Regions from separate parts of the Aeromonas sp. CU5 genome, predicted to be linked through region 4. Evidence: riboswitches for the same ligand, from Rfam matches in the RefSeq annotation. Region 4 holds a riboswitch; each other region holds the start of a gene.
The links. Region 4 has a riboswitch for cyclic di-GMP ahead of gbpA (N-acetylglucosamine-binding protein GbpA). Riboswitches for the same ligand answer to the same signal wherever they lie in the genome.

Region 1 (5,180 bases), 520 kb from region 4:
TGCCAGCTGATTGGCATCGGCCTGACAATGTGGGCAACCGCTGCATGCAGGTAGCTGGGTATTGAGTGAGGTAATGGTGTGGGGCGCCATGAGCTCCTGCCGGGCAACACGGCGTTGGCGCAGGGTAAGCTGTGGAAAGAGAGACAACAGGTGTTGAAAGGCTGGGGTATCCATGATGGTAGACCTCAAGGTAATGACCTACTTCAAGCTTAGCCTTTCAACACATAATTGGGACAGAGCCATAAAAATGGGGCATGACTGGCATGCCCCGCGACCATTCAACTCTTGTTTATTTACAGCTGGCGGCCCCCACATCCTGCCAGACGTCGTGTTTGCCGGGCTCATTGCCCTTGGTCCAGTACTGCGCCTTCCACTGACGGCCGTTATAAGTGGTGATCTCGCCACCGTTGTAGGCCACGTTGGCATCCCAACCCAGTTGCACCTTGCTCACCAGCAGCCACTGATCCGTGGTGCGGCTCGGCTCGTTGCCCTGAGTCCAGTACTTGGCCTGCCACACCAGCTGGTTGTGGCTCACCTTGTCGCCGCTGTTATAGGTGGTTGCCGCTTTCCAAACTGGCCAATTGACCGCATCCGGATCAGTCGCCGTGCAACCACCGCCGCCGCTGGCCGGTTTGACCGTCAAACGGGTTGCCGCGCTGGCATCCAGCCCGCCGTCGGAAACGGTGAGGCTAAGATCATAACCGGTGTCGCTGGTCACGCTCGGGCCTGTCACCACCAGAGTGGCGCTGTTCTGGCCTGTCGCGGTGATGCCTGCTGGCACGCTCCACTGATAGGTCAGCGGATCGCCGTTAGGATCGGAGGCGGTGGCCTTGATGGTCACCTGCTTGCCCGCCTCCACAGAGGCTGTGGCTGGCACACTCACCACCGGTGCCAGGTTGGCTTGCGGCGCCTTGTTGGTGACAACAACCTGATCCTTGGCACTCAACTGCTGGTCATCGGTCACCGTCAGCTCGAACACCAGATTGATGTCGCTCGCCACGGCGTTCAATACCACCCGCGCCTTGGCCTGAGTGGCGTCGAGCAAGCCAGCCTGCGGCCCGGAGATCTGCTTCCAGCTGTAACTGAGAGCACTATTCTCCGGATCGTGGGAGGCCGAACCATCCAGCGTCACCTCGGTCGGACCGGTCACCTTGAGGTCACTGCCCGCGTTGGCCAATGGCGGCTTGTTGACCGGCGGCGTGATGCCACTGCCGTGGCCCAGCCCTTCGTGCATCGCATTGAGGATGTCGCCGTTGTCGGCGTCGATCTCCCAGGAGAAGAGGCCACCGAGCTGGTTGGCCAGCACATACTGCCCCTTGGCCTTGACCGAACGCTCATTGTCATAAGTGATGAGATCGCCAGTGGCCGCCTTGAACAGATAGGGCCCCTCGGCCACCTCGTCATAGCCCTGCTCCCAGCCAGCCCCCATCCGGTTGTTGACGATGTCGCGGTAATCCACCACCCCATCTTCCCAGGTTCCTTTCACCTTGCCGGTCGCCTTGCCGGTGAAGGGGTTGTTACCCTGATAGCCGCTCACCCCGGTCCAGCCACGGCCATACATGGCGGCACCGACCACCAGCTTGCCAGGATCTACCCCCTGCGCCAGCAGCTGATTGACCGCCTTGTCGGTGGTGTACTTGGTATTGGGATCCCAGCTCGCCGCATAGAGGTTGGTCTGGTGACCCAGCTCGGTGTTGCTCCAGCCACCGTTGTAGTCGTAGGTCATCATGAAGATGTGATCCATGTAGGGCTGGGCTGCCTTGTAGTCCACATCCTGGATCTTGTCGCCACCCGCCCCGATGGCCGAGGTGAGCTCATACTGGCGACCGGTCTCGGCCTCCAGCTCGTCGAGCATGGCCCGCAGCTCCTTCATCAGGGTCACATAGGTGGCACCATCGCTCGGGCTACCCAGCTTCGGGTTGGCGCCCTGTCCGCCCGGGTACTCCCAGTCGATATCAACGCCGTCGAAGAACTTCCAGGTCTGCAGGAACTCCTTCACCGAGCCGACGAACACATCGCGCTTGGTTTTGTCACCGAGGAAATAGAAGGGGTCGGAAAGGGTCCAGCCGCCGACCGAGGGGAGGATCTTGAGGTTCGGATAAGCCTGTTTCAGGGCCATCAGGTTGCCAAAGTTGCCCTTGTAGGGCTCATCCCAAGCGGAGAGATTGCCTTGCGACATCTGGACGGCAGCCCAGGGATCGTGCATCGCCACCTTGAAGTCGGCGCGACCGGCACACGCTTTCTGCAGCGCCTGGAAGCTCCCTTCGATCTCTTTGAGGCTGTCGTTGAGGCCATCCCCGCCACAGATGGGGGTGAAACCATAGAGGATATGGGTCAGGTTCTGGGCCGGGATCTTGTCGACGGTAAACTTGCGGCCATAGACCCCCCACTCCACATAGTAAGTCCCCACCACCTTGCCGGACTTGTTGGCGTAAGGCTTGTTGTTCTCCTGCAGCGCGGCCTTGAGTGGCGCCAGATGGCTGCCGTCGGTATCGGCGACCACTATCTCCTTCTTGTCGGAGAGGGTACATCCATCGGCGTTGCAGAGGGCTATCTGAGCCTGGTACCGCCCCCCTTTCTTCACCTTGAATTTAGCCGTTCCTGCAGCGGCAGAGGGGCCGGACCACATCTCCTTGCCATCAAACAGCACCTTGGCGGTCTGGCCAATATCGCCACTCCAGAGGTTCCAGCTCACTTCGACGTCAGCGGCATCCTTCCGCTTGACCAGATTGTTGTAGGCGCTGGCGGCTTGATCGACCTCCACAATGGCAAACTTGGTGGGGCCCGCGGCAATGGCAGGCTTGCCGGGGGGCGCAGCATAAACGGAAGTGGCACAACAGAGACCGACCGCGAGGGCCAGCATGGTAGGCTTTGGACTTAGCATTGTTATATTTCCCTATTTCGTTATGTAGGCAACGAAAAGGGCGACGCCCTGACAGGTAACCCAGAAGCAGTGCGGCCTCTTGGCAAAGGTGCACAACAACCTGTGGTGGCCCCGCTATCTCAAGTACGGCTCATCCCTGGACCGGAAGCTTTGCGTCCCGATCTCGCGATCGGTTTGCCCTTTAGCTACTTCATTCGCGATAAAAATAATCGCATCCCGACTATAGAGTGAGCGGATCAGGTGCGCTACTGTCGACTTTCACAACAAGTGGCTGACCAGAATGGCTATCGGTCGTTATCACACGAAATAGTGAAGGGATCATCGCCAATCCGGGGCCATGTATGACGAACCACCATGACGATGGTTGTCACCATATTTGTGCGGTTTTGTGAGCCGGTTCACGGCTTGCCGCCTGAGGTGCTGCTATCGCAGCAACAGGCTGTTCATCAGCGCCCGCAGTTTGAGCGGTTTGACCGGCTTGCTGATGTAGCCGTAACCTCCCTCGCGGATCTGCGCCTGCAACTCGCTCTTGCGATCGGCGCTGATGATGATGCCCCCCAGCTCGTCGCCACACACCAGCTGCAGCGCAGCCAGCGCCTCCAGCCCGGTCTTGCCGTCGTCGAGGTGATAGTCAGATAGCACCAGCCTAGGCACAAACCCTTCTGCCACCAGCACTTCGGCTTCGGCCAGATCAACGGCGCAGCGCACCTCGCAGCCCCAGCGGCCGAGCAAGGTGCTCATGGCGGTCAGAATGTCCCGCTCGTTGTCGATGCAAAGCACGGCCACCCCCTCCAGCTGGCTGTCACGCACCACAGGCACGGCCAACTGATGGGGCACAACCGGGCGGGTCGCCAGATTGAGGGTCACCGCAAAGACCGACCCCTTGCCCGGCCAGCTCTGCAGGGTGAGCTGATGACCGAGCACTTGCGAGATGCCGCGGGCGATGGCGAGTCCCAGACCGAGCCCCTGCTCCTTGGCGGTGCGGGAGTGATCAAGGCGGGAGAACTCGTCGAAAATTGCCTCCTGTTTATCCTGCGGGATGCCGGGGCCATTGTCCCACACCTCGATGCGGATCTTCTCCCCGATCCGGCGACAGCCGAGCAGCACCCGGCCAGCCGGGTTATAGCGAAACGCATTGGTGAGGAAGTTCTGCAGCACCCGCCGCAGCAGCCGCACATCGCTGTGTACCGCATGCTTGCTCTCCACCACCGAGAAGTGGATTCCCCCCGCCTGCGCCAGCACGCCAAACTCCGCCTTGAGGTTGTCGAACAGATCGCGCAAGGCGAAGTCGATCTTCTTGGCCTTGAACTTGCCCGCTTCGAGCCGCGAGATATCGAGCAGATCGGTGATGAGATCTTCGGTCGCCCCCAATGCATCGTCGATATGGCGGGCGATGCGGGCCTGATCACCAGATGCTGGCAGCATCTCCAACAGGGAGGAGGTAAACAGCTTGGCGGCATTGAGAGGCTGAGTCAGATCGTGGCTGACCGCCGCCAGAAAACGGCTCTTGGAGTGGTTGGCCCGCTCCACCTGCTGGTTCACCAGCAGCAGCTGGCGGTTGAGTTCGGAGAGCTCGTGGGTGCGCTCGGCCACCCGCGCCTCCAGATGTTCGTTCGCTTCGCGCAGCACCCGTTCCGCATCGCGAAACGGGGTGATGTCGGTAAAGGTCATGACGAAACCACCGGCGGGCATAGGGTTGCCCTGCATCTCGATAACCCGCCCGTCCGGGCGCTCTCGCGCCGAGATATGGGCGCTGCCGCGCTTCATAAAGGCGACCCGCCGTGCCACATGGTCCTCGATATCGCCGGGGCCACAGAGCCCCTGCTCGGCGTTGTAGCGGATGATCTGCTCGATGGAGCGCCCCGCCTGAATAAGCCCCGGAGGATAGTGGAACAGCTCGATGTAGCGGCGATTCCAGGCCACCAGCCTGAGCTCCCGATCCACCACAGAGATCCCCTGCCCGATATGCTCGATCGCCCCCTGCAGCAGGCCGCGGTTGAAGCGAAACACGTCGGAGGCCTCATCGACAATGGTGGCAATCTCCTCCAGTTGCATGTTGCGCCCCTGCAGGGCCGAGGCGAGCACCAACCGCGCCGACGAGGTGCCAAATACCCCTGCCAGCAGCCGCTCGGTGTGGGCGATCAGCTCGGCCGAAGCCTGCATCTGGGGCGCCAAGGTGCCGCCCCGCTCACCGGCGAAGCGGCCAAAGGCGCGCTTAACCCGGCTCGAACCGACGAAGCGAGCCGCCAGCATCTCCAGCTCCTTGACCGAGACCCGCGCCTGATAGAGGGCGGCG
Region 2 (5,180 bases), 920 kb from region 4:
TGATCCTGCCTCTGCCCGGTTGGCTGCTGGATGCGCTCTTTACCTTCAACATCGTGTTGGCGGTACTGGTGTTGCTGGTATCTGTCTCGGCCCGCAGACCACTCGATTTTTCCGTATTCCCTACCGTGTTGCTGGTTGCCACCTTGATGCGTCTGTCGCTGAACGTGGCCTCAACCCGGGTGGTGTTGTTGCACGGTCACGAAGGGCATGAAGCGGCCGGTAAGGTCATTCAGGCATTCGGTGAAGTGGTGATCGGTGGCAACTATGTCGTCGGTCTGGTGGTCTTCGTGATCCTGATGATCATCAACTTTGTGGTGATCACCAAGGGTGGCGAGCGGATTTCGGAAGTATCTGCCCGCTTCACACTGGATGCCATGCCGGGCAAGCAGATGGCCATCGATGCCGATCTGAATGCCGGCACCATGGATCAGCATCAGGCAAGAGCCCGCCGTGAGGAGATCGCGCGCGAAGCAGACTTCTATGGTGCGATGGATGGTGCCTCCAAGTTTGTTCGTGGTGATGCGATTGCTGGCCTGCTGGTGTTGATCATCAACCTGGTGGGTGGGTTGGCCATTGGCATCTTCCAGCATGCTTTGCCCGTCGCCGATGCCTTCCAGCGCTATGCGCTGCTGACCATTGGTGATGGTCTGGTTGCCCAGATCCCGTCCCTGCTGATGTCGACTGCCGCTGCGATTATCGTGACTCGGGTCAGCGATGAGGGGGAGATGGCTGATCAGGTTGGCCAACAGATTCTTGCTTCCCCCCGGGTTATCTATACCTCGGCAATTATCATGTTGATATTGGGTCTGGTGCCAGGCATGCCCATGTTCGCATTCCTCAGTTTTGCTGCTGTGCTGGCTTGGACTGGCTGGAGTGTCAGCAAGCGCGCCGTCAATGTGCCGGATCTGGATGCGGCGCAAGAGCTGACTCGTCAAATGATCCAGCCTGAACAGCAGGCACTGGAGTGGCAGGACTTGCTGCCGGTTGATACGGTTGCCATCGAGCTTGGTTATCGTCTGGTACCATTGGCTGAAACGGATAAAGGGGCGGAATTGCTTGCTCGGGTGCGCGGGATCCGCAAAACCCTCTCTGAGCAGTATGGCTTTCTGCTCCCCGAGATCCGCGTGCGCGACAATCTGCAGTTACAACCGGATCAGTACCGGATCAAGTTGTCCGGTGTCGCGTTGGCGATGGGGAATGTGGATTGTCAGCGCTTGATGGCGATCAGCAGTGGTGAGACTTATGGTGCGCTCGATGGCGAGTTGACCCAGGACCCTGCCTACGGTATGAGTGCGGTCTGGATCTCACCGGAGCACAAGGCCAAGGCGCTTAATCTCGGCTACTCGGTGGTGGACTCTGCCACAGTGATTGCCACTCATGCCAGCAAGCTGTTGCGTGAACAACTTGATGCGCTGTTTGGTCATGATGAAGTGGGCAAGCTGGGCCAATACCTGGCCAGTCAGTCACCCCGGCTGGCTGAAGAGCTTAATCTGGCGCTGACCCAGATGCAGCAATTGAGAGTTTTTCGTCAATTGCTAAAGGAACAGGTCAGCCTGACCGATATACGTACCATTGCTACGACACTGCTGGATGCGAGTGAGCTGACCAAAGATCCGGTCTTGCTGGCCTCTGATGTGCGCTGCGCCTTGAAGCGCCAGATTGTGCGACAGGCCATTGGCAATCGCGATGTGCTGGCCACGTTTACCCTGGATGATCGACTTGAGCAGACATTGCTGGCCGCGATGAACCAGTCACAGCAGCAGGGCAAGATCCAGCTGGACAGCTTCCCTGTTGATCCGCAACTGCTGGCCCAATTGCAGCAGAATATGCCGTTGGTGAAGGAGCAGCTGCAGCAGTTGGGACATGCCCCCGTGTTAGTTGTTATGCCTCAACTGAGGCCGTTAATGGCCCGTTATGCCCGATCATTTGCAAAGGGTCTCAAAGTGCTTTCTTACAATGAAATACCTGAAGAGTTACGGGTGGAGGTAATTGGTACACTTGGTTAATTGCTGTTGGATAAATATCCTGAAGGGAAGTGTTTTTTCCGCACTCCTGCTTGAATTACCGTATGAATACTATATGATGTGACTAAAATTGACGCAGTGCTACGTCAACTAAAAATAATCATTATAACAATAAGTGTGTATTCAACGACCAAGCGAACAATATGGTCGTGCCGTCCAGACATGGACAATCACATGATAAGGGCAAACTGAACTGAAAAGTCAGGACGCAAAGCCTCCGGTCTAACAGCGGGAAAGCTAATGACAGCGGGGTTACCAAGGTGTATCTAGACATCTCCTTGTTACCACATCGATATAATGTCGCACTGTTGATGCAGTGCGATCTTGTATGGCGTTCTTGTCTCTGACTCTTCATCTTTATTGATTGTTCTATCCACAGTCGCAGGTGTCAGATTCCTATGCTTTCGGGATTACCGATAAATACAACAAACGGGTTGTGTAGTCATAGCATTACCCCACACATATTATTGATACGACCCACATTAACCGCTGAAAATATTATCAAAACACGCCTCTCGGAAGAGGGGTATCGTGTATCTAGTGTTAATTCTGTTAAACAATCAAAAGGCATTATTGCTGGCAATGATGTTAATTTGATCTTGCTCGATATGGATGCCATGACCGAGCTTGGGCCGCGTATTCTACGCGAGTTTGAGGGGCTAGACTGCGTCATCATGGTCAATGAGCATCAGGCTGCGATTGCTGCGGAAGCCATGTGTGCCGGGGCTATCGACTATATTGTCAAACCCTTCGGCACTCAGCAATTGCTTGATGCGGTGCGCGGTGCTTTACGCCTTCGTCAGGCGATCCCCAATCTGATAGCCGTTTCTCCCATGAGCCTGCAGGTATTGCAACTGGCTCGGCGAGCGGCCAAAACATCTGCCACCATTCTCATCGGTGGTGAGTCCGGTACCGGTAAAGAGCGGTTGGCCCGTTATATTCACGAAATGTCAGTCAGGTCTGAAAAGCCGTTCGTGGCAATTAATTGTGCGGCCATTCCGGAGGCAATGCTTGAGTCGATTCTTTTCGGCCACAATAAAGGTGCGTTCACTGGTGCTACCTCTGCACAGCCTGGCAAGTTTGAATTGGCACAGGGTGGTACCCTGTTGCTGGATGAAATATCTGAACTGCCTTTGAACCTGCAAGCCAAGTTATTACGGGTGTTGCAGGAGAAAGAAGTGGAGCGCCTTGGCAGTAATCAAACGATTGCGCTGGATGTTCGAATTATTGCTGCCAGTAATAAAGATTTGCGGACTTTGGTTGCTGATGGGCTGTTCCGTGAAGACCTTTTTTATCGCCTTGATGTTTTGCCAATGAGCTGGCCCGCCCTGCGTGAACGTCCTGACGATATTATTCCTCTGGCTAACTACTTTATTGAGCGTTATGCACCTCAGCAGGGATACAGCTTGAGTCAGCAGGCCTGCCAGTTGCTGCTGTCTTATGAGTGGCCAGGTAATGTGCGGGAGCTTGATAATGTTATACAACGTTCGTTAATTATGGCGCGTGGTTTGCATATACAGTCAGTCGATTTGATGCTGCCAAATTGTATTCTTGTCCAAGAAACAGCCGCATCAGACATGTGGCATGCTCCTGAGGGGTTAAGTGAAACCCGTCGGAATGCCGAGTTCCAATTTGTATTAGAGACCTTGCGCCGCTTTCGTGGCCATCGTACCCGCACAGCCGATGCACTGGGCATGACGACCCGGGCGCTGCGCTACAAGCTTGCGGCGATGCGTGAGCAAGGCATTGATATTGAACAGCAGATTCAAGCAGAGGGATAACATAGTGAAGATTCAAATGATGTCATCACAGGTGACACTACTGCAACAAATGCAGGAGATGCAGCGTGTCGCCAGTCAGACTCCTTCTATCGAATCCAATAGTGATGTATCGGGAGCATCGTTTTCAGATGCGATGCACGATGTGGTAGGGCGTGTCAATGAACAGCAAAATATTGCCTCAAAGTTGATGGCATCGGTCGATGCCGGACAGAGTGATGATCTGGTTGGCGCCATGGTGGCGAGTCAAAAAGCTGGCCTGAGTTTTTCAGCCTTGATGCAGGTGCGCAACAAGCTGATGACCGGTTTTGACGACATCATGCGCATGCCACTTTGAGGTAACTGATGACTGAACTTGTAACATCCCCTGAGGGGACTGCCTCCGATTCGTTCAAGATCAAACTTCAAGAGGGGCTGCGTAACTGGCGTACTCTTTCCCGTGACAACAAATCGATCCTGACCATTGCCCTGCTAGCTGCGATTGTCGCTGGTACCATTGTGGTGATCCTGTGGACCTCCAGCAAAAACTATGTCCCCCTATATGGTAAACAGGAGCTATACGATACCGCCAACATCATGGAGATGCTGGAGAAGGAACAGGTGCCTTTCCGTTTGGAAAAAAGCACCGGTCAGGTGTTGGTTCCTGAAAACCAGTTGGCTCATGTCCGGATGGCGCTTGCTGCACGAGGGGTTCGTGCGGCTATGCCGTCTGGCCTGGAAGGTTTGGACAACGTAACCGGATTGGGCACCAGCGAATTTATGGAAGGGGCGCGTTATCGTCATGCCCTGGAAGGTGAACTGGCCCGAACTATCATAGCGCTTGATGCTGTGCGTAGTGCCCGTGTTCATCTGGCTATACCGAAGCGCACGCTGTTCGTGGGGCGAGATGAGGAAAAACCCAGCGCGTCAGTGATGCTCGATGTGCAACCGGGCCAATCCATCGAAGCAGGCCAGGTCGAGGCGATCGCCAATCTGGTGGCTGGCAGTATCTCCGGAATGAAACCCGGTGCCGTGACTGTGGTGGATCAATCAGGCCAACTGCTCAGCGCAGAATTGGGCGATAAGGTTGGTTTTGGCAAACAGAGTGTCCAGCAGATGGAGTATGTCCGCAAGCTGGAGCAATACATCCGTCAACGCGCCAGTGACATGCTCTACCCCATGTTGGGCAGTACCAATTTCAAGGTGCAGATTGCGGCTGACGTGAACTTCAATGCTGTCGAAGAGACCCAACAGCAGCTCGATCCGCAAGGTGTGGTGACTCATGAGTCCAACAAATCGGACAAAACCGTCGATGCGTTGGCGATGGGCATTCCCGGGGCGCTTTCCAACCGTCCGCCAGAAACCTCAGCGAAAGAGGATAAAGCCGATACCGCCAAAG
Region 3 (5,180 bases), 1.4 Mb from region 4:
GCATGATCCCCCTGCGGCCAGGTTGGATAGGCCTTGTAAGATGCAGGATTAATGCTCTGACTGCTGCAAGTGGTCCCCGGATTATCGCCACCACCGGAACCCAGCACCGCCTCGGGCAGAGTCGGGAACTCGGCCTTGAGACCAGCGGTCTGGTTGCCGCTGATGATGCGGATACCGCTTGGCACACCGGCGGCCGGCAGATAGTAGGTCAGCGCCACTTCTACATCGGCCCCCGGTGTCCAGGCCTTCCAGGTCGGCAGGGTCAGCCCTACCTTGTGAAAGTCCTTCTCGCCCGCAATGCCGTCGGAGTTCTGGTTGCCACCGCTCTCAACCACTTTCAGCCCCATGCCGCTCTGGTCGGTAATGGTATCGGAGGTAGAGGTCGGAACCAGGAACTCGATACGGGTACCGCCCGGAATGGTCTGGGTCGAGTTGTTGGTGAGCTTGAGGGTCGGGTTGATCGGGTAGTTGGAGTCCCCTTCCTTGAAGCCGGAGAGGCTCACTGCGATGTCGAGCTGGGCCGCCGGAGCTGCCAGATCGTTCTGCTTGGTGTTGTACTTCGTCGCCTTGGCGAACTTGTCGTAGGCGAGCGTGGTCAGGGTATCCCCCATCCCGTACTCGTTCTTGGCAGGATCGAAAGCGTAGTCGCCAGCCATCTCCCAGAACATCACACCACCCAGACCACGGTTGATGATGTAGTCGAGCTTGTGGCCCATTGACTCTTCATCTTCGGTAGATAGGAACACTTTCTTCTCTTCGTTCCACAGCCAGGGCGCGTGGGCCTTGTCATCGTAGTAACGCACATACTTGCCTTGCATCACGTGGGCGGGGTTGTTGGGATCAAGACCCCAGGCGGTGCCGTAGCTCGGCAGTGTAGTGATGCCGAGGCTGGCCGCATTCTCCAGGTTCTTGGCATGCCACATGGGCACGGCGCCACCGCCGATCTCTTTGCCGTTCTTGTCCAGATCATGCCAGATGTTGTCGATGCCGACCGCCCCGTTGCCGCACGGAATGGTGCTGCCACCGGTGCCGGGCTGGCAATCGCTCTGGCTCGGCAGGGCCGCCTTGCCACCCAGACCGTGGGTACCACCACTGACCCCTTGCCAACCGCGGGTGTAATAGGGCACACCGACGTTGATCTTGCCGGCTGCCAGCGCACCACGGAAGTAGTGTGCCGACCAGGCCGCATTGAGGTAACCGATGCCGCCAAACTCTTTCTGGGTGTAGACACCCCAGTTGGCCAACTCTCCATCAGCCTTGTTGTCAAACAAGGCTGCGTTGTGGCCGACAAAGTTGTTCCAGGCACCGTGGAAGTCATAGGTCATCAGGTTGACGTAATCGAGGTACTGGGTGACCTGGAAGTTCTCCATCCCGCGCAGCAAGTAGGCCGACGCCGGGGAGGCGATGGTCAACATGTACTTGCGACCATCCTCGCTGCCCGCTGCATCCAGCTTGTTACGCAAGGTCTGCATCATCACCTTGTAGTTGGCAAACAGCTTGCCGCGGCACTGGTTGGAGAGCGGGAAGTCGTTGGGGTTACCCGCATCCTTCATGGAAGTGGAGTATTCGTAGTCGATATCGACCCCGTCAAAGCCGTACTGACGGATGAAACCAACTGCCGACGTGGCGAGGGCATTGATGCCGTCGGTATTGACCGAGCAATCGCCCTTGGTAGTAGCTGTGTAGAAACCACGCGTATCGGCCCAGCCCCCTACCGAAATGAGGGTCTTCACGTCCGGATACTGCTTCTTGTACTTCGACAGCAGGTTGAAGTGGCCCTTGTAGGCGAATTCAGGATCCATTTCGGCACCCGGCACGCCATCCCAGGTCATCTTGGTGGCAGCGTCGTCCACCTTGACTTGGTGGCTCTGCTCATCCACTGCCGCGAAGGCATAGTTGATGTGGGTGATCTTGTTCCACGGAATATCGCTCACCAGATAGGCGGGCAGGCCATTCTTGCCGGTGCGCCAGGAGGTGAAATAGCCGATGACCCGGCGGGCGTGGTCATCCCCCATGCACTCGTAACCATCCGGGCGATAGATCTGGCGGATATCGCAGGAGAGGTTCCCCCCATCTGGCGGCAAGGCAGCCTCCTCGACATTGACGGTCACCGCCGCCGACTCGCCACTCAGATTGGTCTTGTCGGTGGCCACCAGCTTGAGGGCGGCACTGCCCTTGGTATCCGGCGTCCAGTTGACCTGCCAGGGGGCGGCGTTGTCCTCACCCACCTTCTTGCCATCGACAAACAGCTCGACTTTGGCCACATCGTTGTTGGCATCGGTGACGTTGCCGCTGACCGCCACGCTGCGACCCAGCGTCACCTTGGCACCGCTGGCCGGGCTGCTGATGCTCGCCTTGGGCGCCTCTGGTGCCACCACGGTGGTGACCTTGAAGCTGGAATCCGCCTCGCTCAGCACCTTGCCATCTTTATCCAGCGCCCGCGCTTTCAGGGCATGGGCACCCACACCGGCGGCACTCCAACTGGCATTCCAGGGGGAAGCGCTCGCCGTGGCGACCTGCTTGCCGTCAACAAGATATTCCACCTTGACCAGCGCAGTCACCGGGCCGCTCAAGCTCACCGCCAGCGCCACGCTGGCACCTTCATTGAAACGGGCACCGACAGCCGGTGAGCTGACAGCTACACCGAGTGCCGGGGGTGGCACTTCGCCGCCATAGAGCCTCCAGGCATCAGCCCAGACCGCACCAACGCCCGGTTCATAGTGATAGGGAGATGCCCCGCACCAGCCTGAATAGGGAAATTCTTTGCACTCGTAGAGAGCGCCGACGTTGCTGACGATATCGCCAGCCTTGTAGGCAGTACCGGATTTATAGGCGGGATAAGCGACCTGAGCCCAGGCGGGCACAGCCGCAAGGGCAACCAGCATGGCAAGCCGGCTGGGTCTGAAGAGCTGTTGCATATTGTTATCTTCCTTGTTTTGTCTTGGCATTGGTCACCAAGGCAAAGAACAATCGCAACCTGCATGATGGGCGCAGACAACTGGCAATGGACTTGCCACAAAAACCACCCTCACCCAGGGAAACCCCGCTATCTGGATCCATGATCAAGACCGGAGGCATTGCGCCCCGACATCACTGCCGGTTTGCCCTTTACCTGGGTTCCTTGAGGAACATGCCGAGTATAGGAATCAACCAGCAGAGTCTCAATCTTAATTCTCGAAAGAAAATATGTGAATTTCCAGCTAACCCTCCATGTTCAGCTAGCCAGGAATTAATATTTTTATCATTAATTTCATACTGTTAGCCAAGTCAAAAAAACCAAAATCACCCTCATTTGCATCCCCGTAATGTGCGTTGGCTCACTGGTACGACATGCCAGAAATGTGACAATGCGCGCCCTTGGTCAACGAGCCAAGGCTATGGAATCACTGGCAAAAATAAAAAAGGAACACCTATGAAAGGTACTCGTACCCTGCTGTCGCTGGCCGTGGGGCTGGCACTTGCATCCTCAGGCGCCCATGCGGCATTTGTCTGCCCGTCCGATCCGGCTCAACTCACCCCCATCCCGACCATTCAGGGCACAGGCTCTGCCAGCGCGCTGGCCACCTCTCCAACCACCAATGGTGCTATCAGCCCAGTCTCCTTCCACGTCAAGGGTGTTGTCACCACCGTGAGCCAAAGCCTGACCAGAGGCTTCTATCTGACCGACCCTGTGGGTGATGGCAACCCGGCCACCTCAGACGGCATCTTCATCTACCTCAAGGATGCTCGTTCTGATATCAAGGTGGGTACAGAGCTCTGCTTGGAAGCCCAGGTCGAGGAGTACATGGGCGGCACTCAGCTCAAGCTGAAGTGGGATGGTACAGTTCCCCGGCTCCAGGTGTTAGGGCAAGGCAAAAACGTACCGGTGAGTGTGCTCAAGGTCAACGACAATGAGACCTTGACCAATGCACTCAATCGCCATGAAGGGATGCGTGTACGTCTCAACAGCAGCAGTGATCTTCACCTGACGCGCAACTTTAGCTCCGACTATAAAGCCTCTCGCACCAGCCTAGAACTCTCCCATAAGGCTCCGCTCATCAAGCCAACCCAGCTCCATATTGCCAACAGTCAAGAAGCGATTGCTCTGGCCAGCAAAAATGGCAGCAACCGTCTGGTCGTCGAGTCTGATTTCAAGGTAAAGGATGGAGCTCTTCCTTGGTTCCCGGCTTTGGATGCCGACCAGGGTTATCTGCGCATCGGTGATCAATTCGAGGGCCTGGAGGGTGCGGTGATCTACAACAAAGATGCCTTCCGTCTGATGGTGCCAAACGATGTCACCCTCAGTGTCGGCAATCTGCTGCGCACACCAGAAAATGATCGACAGCTGACCTCACCTGCCCGCACGCCGAGTACCAACATACGGGTCGGCAGCCTTAACGTGCTCAACTACTTCACCAGCCACTCCAGTATTGGTGGTGCACTCAATGTTCAATGCAAAGACCAATCGGATGCGGATAACACTGATCCAAAAGCAAATAGTTGTAACCGTGGCGCCAAAGCATTGCTCTCATTCGAAAAGCAACGCACCAAGATAGCCAACGCCATCACCGAGATGGATGCGGATCTGCTCGGCCTGATGGAGATGGAGAATAACGGCTTCGAGGATAACTCGGCCCTCCACAACTTGGTGACCCGCCTCAACGAACAGCAGAAGGATGCGAGCAAACACTACGCCTATGTGCGCCTGCCGGTGAGTGCCCTCATCGATGGCAAGTTCTTCGGCGGCGATACCATCATGGTGGCGATGATCTACCGCCCTGCCCTGCTCACCCCCAGCGGGGATGCCAGCGTCATCAAGCTGCCGGAGCAGCGCTACACCACAGGTGGTATGACCAAGACAGCCGGTCAGCGCGACTCTCTGGTTCAGACTTTCACCGTCGCCAAGAGCAAAGAGCCGCTGACGCTGGTGGTCAACCACCTCAAATCCAAGGGGTCAGGCTGCTACGAAAATAGCGATGGCAAGACAGAACCGGCCGACCTGCAGGGCAAGTGCACCGAGTTCCGGGTCTCCGCCGCCAAAGTGCTGGGTGAAGCGGTCAGTAAACTGCCGGGCCAAGTGCTGCTGGTTGGCGACTTCAACTCCTACGCCAAGGAAGATCCGATCCGGGTGCTGACCGACTACAACCCAGCCACCAGCGAACGCAAGATCGTATCGGCCTCCCACACCTTTATCGGTGACC
Region 4 (5,180 bases):
CAGTGAAACCGGCCTGATCGTCGCTGGTGCCCATATAGGTGGACCAGAAGAGATCCTCCTTGCACCTGTGTACCTGCAGGTAGTCGACGTTGAGCTGGTTGAAGTAATTCCTGGCAATGGAACTCATAAATTCCCTCTTGTTGTGGGGGCTACCGCAGCGGGGCCCACTCCTTATTTTTTGCTGAAATGCCAAACCATTCACACTCTTTGGCAAAAATGACGCAGGGATGCGCATGAACACGCTACCAAAAAGTGAGTATCGCTGTCTGCTGGCTATACTGTTGTCAAAACACTCATTTGAAAAAGGCCGACGAACGGCTGCAACAATGAGTCGTTAATTTATGAAACTAGGCTACCGCGGTAACGAGCCACGTCACATCAATAGGGATAATGAGGGTTTCGTCATGTTCAAGCTCGGTGATATCACTGTGAGCCGCAAATTGATCTTGCTGCTCACGGTCGCATTTGTCGGTTTTATCTCGCTGCTGTTTATCTCGGCCAATGCACTCCAGCGCAATCTGATGAGCGAGCGAGAGGCGCGGCTCAATGCGGTGCTGGGGCAAACCATGAGCCAGATCCAGTTTCTGGCCAGCACCTTGCCAGCAGAGCAGGCGCAGCAGGAAGCGCGCAAGCTGCTGACCAACACCCGCTTTGATGGCAACAACTACCTGTTTGTCATCGACGAGAACCGCACCATGCTGGTGCACCCTATCCGCCCCGAGCTGGTCGGTCAGAAGATGGGGGAAGGGGGGGCCGCCACCGCTGGGCAGTTCTGGTTCCAGATGGTGGATATCGCCAAAGGGGGTAAACAGGGCACCCTGCAATATGTCTGGACCGGTCCGTCAGGCGAAACGGCTGACAAGCTCTCCATGGTCTCCGGCTATCAACCCTGGGGCTGGATCCTCGGTTCCGGCATGCTGCTGCAGGATATCCAGCAGACCATCTGGGCCCAATACATGAAGATGGGTACAGCCACTGCCATCGCGGTCTTGCTGATGGGGCTGCTGGGCTGGCGCATCACTCACTCCATTGTCTCCCCCCTCAATCAGATCAACCACGCCATGCAACGGGTTGCCAAGGGCGATCTGGTGGTGAGCATCCCGGTGCACGGCAAGGATGAGTTGGGTATGGTCGCCCGCTGCACCAACCAGAGTCTGGATGCCATCCGGCACGCCCTGCTGGAAGCAAGTCTGGGGGCCCGCAACGTGGCGGATGCCGCCCTGCGCATCGCCGCCTCTGCCGAGCAGACCAATCAGGCGGTCACCAGCCAGCGGGATCAACTGGCCCAGCTCGCCACCGCCATGAACGAGATGAGTGCCACCATCACCGATGTGGCGGGTCATGCTGAAAATACCGCCCGCGATACCCAGGATGCCACCAGTGAAGCAGGCTTGGGCAACCAGGATGTCCATGCCAGCGTTCACGGTATTCAGGCGCTGGCTACCGAGGTGGAACAGGCAACAGTACAAGTCAATCAGCTCAAGGAGGGGGTAATGCAGATAAGCGAAGTGACGGCTGTTATCAGCGCCATTTCGGAACAGACCAACCTGTTGGCCCTCAATGCCGCCATCGAGGCAGCACGGGCTGGCGAGCAGGGCCGTGGCTTTGCTGTGGTAGCCGACGAGGTGCGCCAGCTGGCAAGCCGCACCCGCCAGTCCACCGAAGAGATCCAGAGCACCATTGCCCAACTGCAACAGCGAGCCGTTAGTGCAGCCAGCGCCATGGATGCCAGCCGCAAACTGGCGGAGAGCAGCGTCAATCAGTCACGCCAGGCAGGTCAGGATCTCACCCAAATCGTCAACCGCATCCAGCATGTGAGCGATATGGCGACCCAGATTGCCACCGCCGCCGAACAGCAGAGCATGGTAGCCGAGGATATGAACCGCAACGTCAGCGGCATCAACGACTCGGCGCTGGAGATGTCTCAGTCCGCCTCACAACTGGCCCAAGAAAGTGAGCTGCTGGCTGGCCTCTCCCGCAGTCTGGATGAGCGGCTTGCGGTGTTTAAACTGGGCAAGGAGTCGACTATCACCCCGATGCAAATCCCCCATGCAAGCCCCCGAACCGTCACAGAACAGAGCGCCCGCCACTGATCCACGACACAATCATCGCCAGCAACAAGGCTGGCGATGATTGACCACAGCTAAAACCACCAAAGCCACATTGCGCGCACAACTTAAGGCACAAAAAAGCGACACGACCACTTGGTGCGATAACAAAGGGAAAAGAAAAACAGACACTTAAGCAGACAAGAGGTCAGCCTGAAATCTCAGTTAAACGTTTATTCTTAACACATTAATCATTGATTGATATAGTCTCGCCGATTATCTGGCTCCGGCCACCTTACATAGTCAATTGGCAAACTGATTGTAAAATCAGGACGCAAAGCCTCCGGTCCTTCGACACTGCAGGATAGCGGGGTTACCACTCCATCCATGGGGTGCTGACACCCGCCAGCTATCGCCCATTGACTGCCCAGTTCTAGTTCCCAGAGGAATATATGGCAGCAAACACCCACCTTAGTCATGCCGCAGCGGCACTGGCACTACTGGTCAGCGGCAGCGCCCTGGCTCACGGTTATATCAGCCAACCCGAAAGTCGCAACTACCTGTGCAAGACCGGCGGCAATAGCCAGTGTGGCGGCGTGCAGTGGGAGCCACAAAGCGTGGAAGGCCCCTCCGGCTTCCCGCAGTCTGGCCCGCAAGATGGTCAGATCGCCTCGGCGGGCAGCCCACGCTGGAGCGAACTGAACGTTCAGACCAGCGATCGCTGGACCAAACGTGATGTACAAGCTGGCCCCTTTGCCATCAGCTGGACCTTCACCGCCAACCACGTGACCCGCAACTGGCGTTACTACCTGACCAAGCAGGATTGGAACCCCAACCAGCCGCTGACTCGCGCCTCGTTTGACCTTAATCCCTTCTGCGTCATTGAAGGCAACATGGTGCAGCCACCCAAGCAGGTCACTCATCAGTGCAACCTGCCAGAGCGCACCGGTTACCAGGTCATCCTGGGTGTGTGGGAAGTGGGTGATACCGCCAACAGCTTCTACAACATGATTGATGCCCAGTTCAAGGATGGCAATCAGCCACCGCTGGAGTGGAGCCAGGCTGGCACCATCTATCCCTCCATCGATCTGACCATCGGCGACAAGGCAGTAACCCGGGTATTCGATGCCATCGGCGAGCGCCACGAGCTGCAGACCGTGCTGACCATTACCAGCAATGAGCAAGGCCTGAAAAATAACTGGACTCATGCGCTGGCAACCAAGATCAACGCCGAGCAGAGCCAGATCCGCGCCGGCCAACAGAGCGCCAATGGCGAGTTCAACCCGATCTACGGCATGAACCCTGTCTATCTGAAGCGCGGCAGCAATCTGGAGCGAGTCGAGATTGACCTGCTGCAACTGAAACCACCGGTCGTAGACACCGTCAGCGTCAGCGGTTTGGCCAGCGACTATGTGCTTGAAGATGGCAAAATCACTCTCGATTTTACCGTTACTGCACAGGGGGATCTGGCCGTCACCAATACCCTGTATGACCACGGCGGTGTCGCCAAAGGCCAGAGCAGTGCCGATATCAAGGACAGCAGCCACACCTTCAGCATGGCACTGGAAGGGCTCAAAGCAGGCCATCATCAACTGGTGATCAAAGGCATGCCAAAAGCAGGCGGCGAAGCCATCCAGCAGACCATGGACCTGATGTTTAAAGAGGCGAGCAGTGGCGGCGACTACCAGTTCATCTTCCCGAACGACATCAAGTCCTACACCGCCGGTACCAAGGTACTGCAGCCGAAAAATGGCAAGGTCTATCAGTGCAAGCCGTTCCCCTACAACGGCTACTGCGTGCAGTGGGCAACCACCGCCACTCATTATGAACCGGGTGTCGGTTCCAACTGGCAAGATGCCTGGATTGAACTGAACTAATCCCACCCAAACACAACCATAAAAAAAGGCGTCACCCCGAACGGGGGACGCCTTGAAAGGCCAAACCTTTCGGTTTGCATGCCAACGGAACCAAGACCTCACTCTTCACTCACTGCACACACTCTTCAAAACAGGGCTTGTCCATTAACCCTGCCATTTTCCTCCTTCGACGATCACATCATTGGGATCTGTATCTGCACTCAACTTGTCACGCACATACTGGTCATAGAGCTTGAGCAGGTACTTCTCCTCACCCAGCTTGGCGAGACGGTCGTTGACCCAGTCACGCAGCTCGATATTGCCCTTCTTCACCGCAGGGGCGATGGGGTCTTCCGAGCCCAGCTTTTCGGGCAATACCCGGTAGCCCGGATTCTCCTTGGCCCAACTGAACAGCACCAGATTGTCCTGGGCGTAGGCATCGCCACGCCCCTGAGAGAGTGCTTGCAAGGATTCGCTATTCTTCTCGAACTTGAGCACCTTCCACTCCGGATGATTGCGGGTCAGCCAGATGTCGGCCGTGGTGCCCGTGGTAACGATCAGGGTTTTGCTGGCCAGATCATCGAGCTTTTTGGCCGAGCTCCCTTCCGGCACCAGTACCTGTACCGCCACTCGCAGGTTCGGGTTGGTAAAATCCACCACCTCGCGCCGCTCCGGGGTCACTGTCATATTGGCGAGGATCAGATCCACCTTGTCGCTCTGCAGGAAGGGGATTCGGCTGGCGGGCTCCACCGCCACGAACTCGATCTTGTTCTCGTCCCCTAGCAGATCCTTGGCGAAGCGGCGGCCAAGGTCGGTGTCAAAACCGACGTAGTTCCCCTTCTCATCCACATAACCAAACGGCGGCTTGTCGGTGAAGACGCCGACGATGAGCTTGTCGCGGGCCTTGATCTTGTCGAGGGAACCGTCCGCCGCATGGGCAACGCCGCTGGCAAGACCCAGTCCCAGCAAAGCACTAAACAGAACCGAGGTGATTTTTTTCATGCTGACTCCTTTCGTTTGTTGATATCGGTATAAGAAAACTTGGCGAGGAACTGGCGCGCACGCTGGCTCCTGGGGTTGTCGAAAAATTGATGGGGTGCGGCCTGCTCCAGAATGTGGCCGCCATCCATAAAGACGATGCGATCCGCCACCGCCCGGGCGAAGGCCAGCTCATGGGTGACGATGAGCAGGGTCATGCCGCTGCCGGCGAGATCGCGGATCACCTCCAGCACCTCCTGCACCATCTCCGGATCGAGGGCGGCAGTCACCTCGTCAA

Region 1: it holds a riboswitch for cyclic di-GMP, as region 4 does, so the genes downstream of both, CK911_RS00915 (glycosyl hydrolase family 18 protein) here and gbpA (N-acetylglucosamine-binding protein GbpA) in region 4, are expected to answer to the same signal.
Region 2: it holds a riboswitch for cyclic di-GMP, as region 4 does, so the genes downstream of both, lafK (lateral flagellar response regulator transcription factor LafK) here and gbpA (N-acetylglucosamine-binding protein GbpA) in region 4, are expected to answer to the same signal.
Region 3: it holds a riboswitch for cyclic di-GMP, as region 4 does, so the genes downstream of both, CK911_RS12780 (glycosyl hydrolase family 18 protein) here and gbpA (N-acetylglucosamine-binding protein GbpA) in region 4, are expected to answer to the same signal.

The regions. Positions count from the first base shown of each region.
Region 1 is NZ_CP023817.1:207,964-213,143, reverse strand. Features, by position in the region: gene CK911_RS00920 (IS1595 family transposase) at 1-174, opposite strand, end outside; gene CK911_RS00915 (glycosyl hydrolase family 18 protein) at 290-2,884, opposite strand; cyclic di-GMP riboswitch class I at 2,986-3,073, opposite strand; gene CK911_RS00910 (PAS domain-containing hybrid sensor histidine kinase/response regulator) at 3,308-5,180, opposite strand, start outside.
Region 2 is NZ_CP023817.1:3,376,078-3,381,257, reverse strand. Features, by position in the region: gene lfhA (lateral flagellar biosynthesis protein LfhA) at 1-2,006, shown strand, start outside; cyclic di-GMP riboswitch class I at 2,197-2,284, shown strand; gene lafK (lateral flagellar response regulator transcription factor LafK) at 2,423-3,805, shown strand; gene lfiE (lateral flagellar hook-basal body complex protein LfiE) at 3,810-4,139, shown strand; gene fliFL (lateral flagellar M-ring protein FliFL) at 4,148-5,180, shown strand, end outside.
Region 3 is NZ_CP023817.1:2,898,906-2,904,085, forward strand. Features, by position in the region: gene CK911_RS12780 (glycosyl hydrolase family 18 protein) at 1-2,885, opposite strand, end outside; cyclic di-GMP riboswitch class I at 3,034-3,116, opposite strand; gene CK911_RS12785 (ExeM/NucH family extracellular endonuclease) at 3,413-5,180, shown strand, end outside.
Region 4 is NZ_CP023817.1:4,299,782-4,304,961, reverse strand. Features, by position in the region: gene CK911_RS19530 (M3 family metallopeptidase) at 1-127, opposite strand, end outside; gene CK911_RS19525 (methyl-accepting chemotaxis protein) at 405-2,093, shown strand; cyclic di-GMP riboswitch class I at 2,348-2,429, shown strand; gene gbpA (N-acetylglucosamine-binding protein GbpA) at 2,501-3,925, shown strand; gene CK911_RS19515 (transporter substrate-binding domain-containing protein) at 4,070-4,906, opposite strand; gene CK911_RS19510 (amino acid ABC transporter ATP-binding protein) at 4,903-5,180, opposite strand, start outside.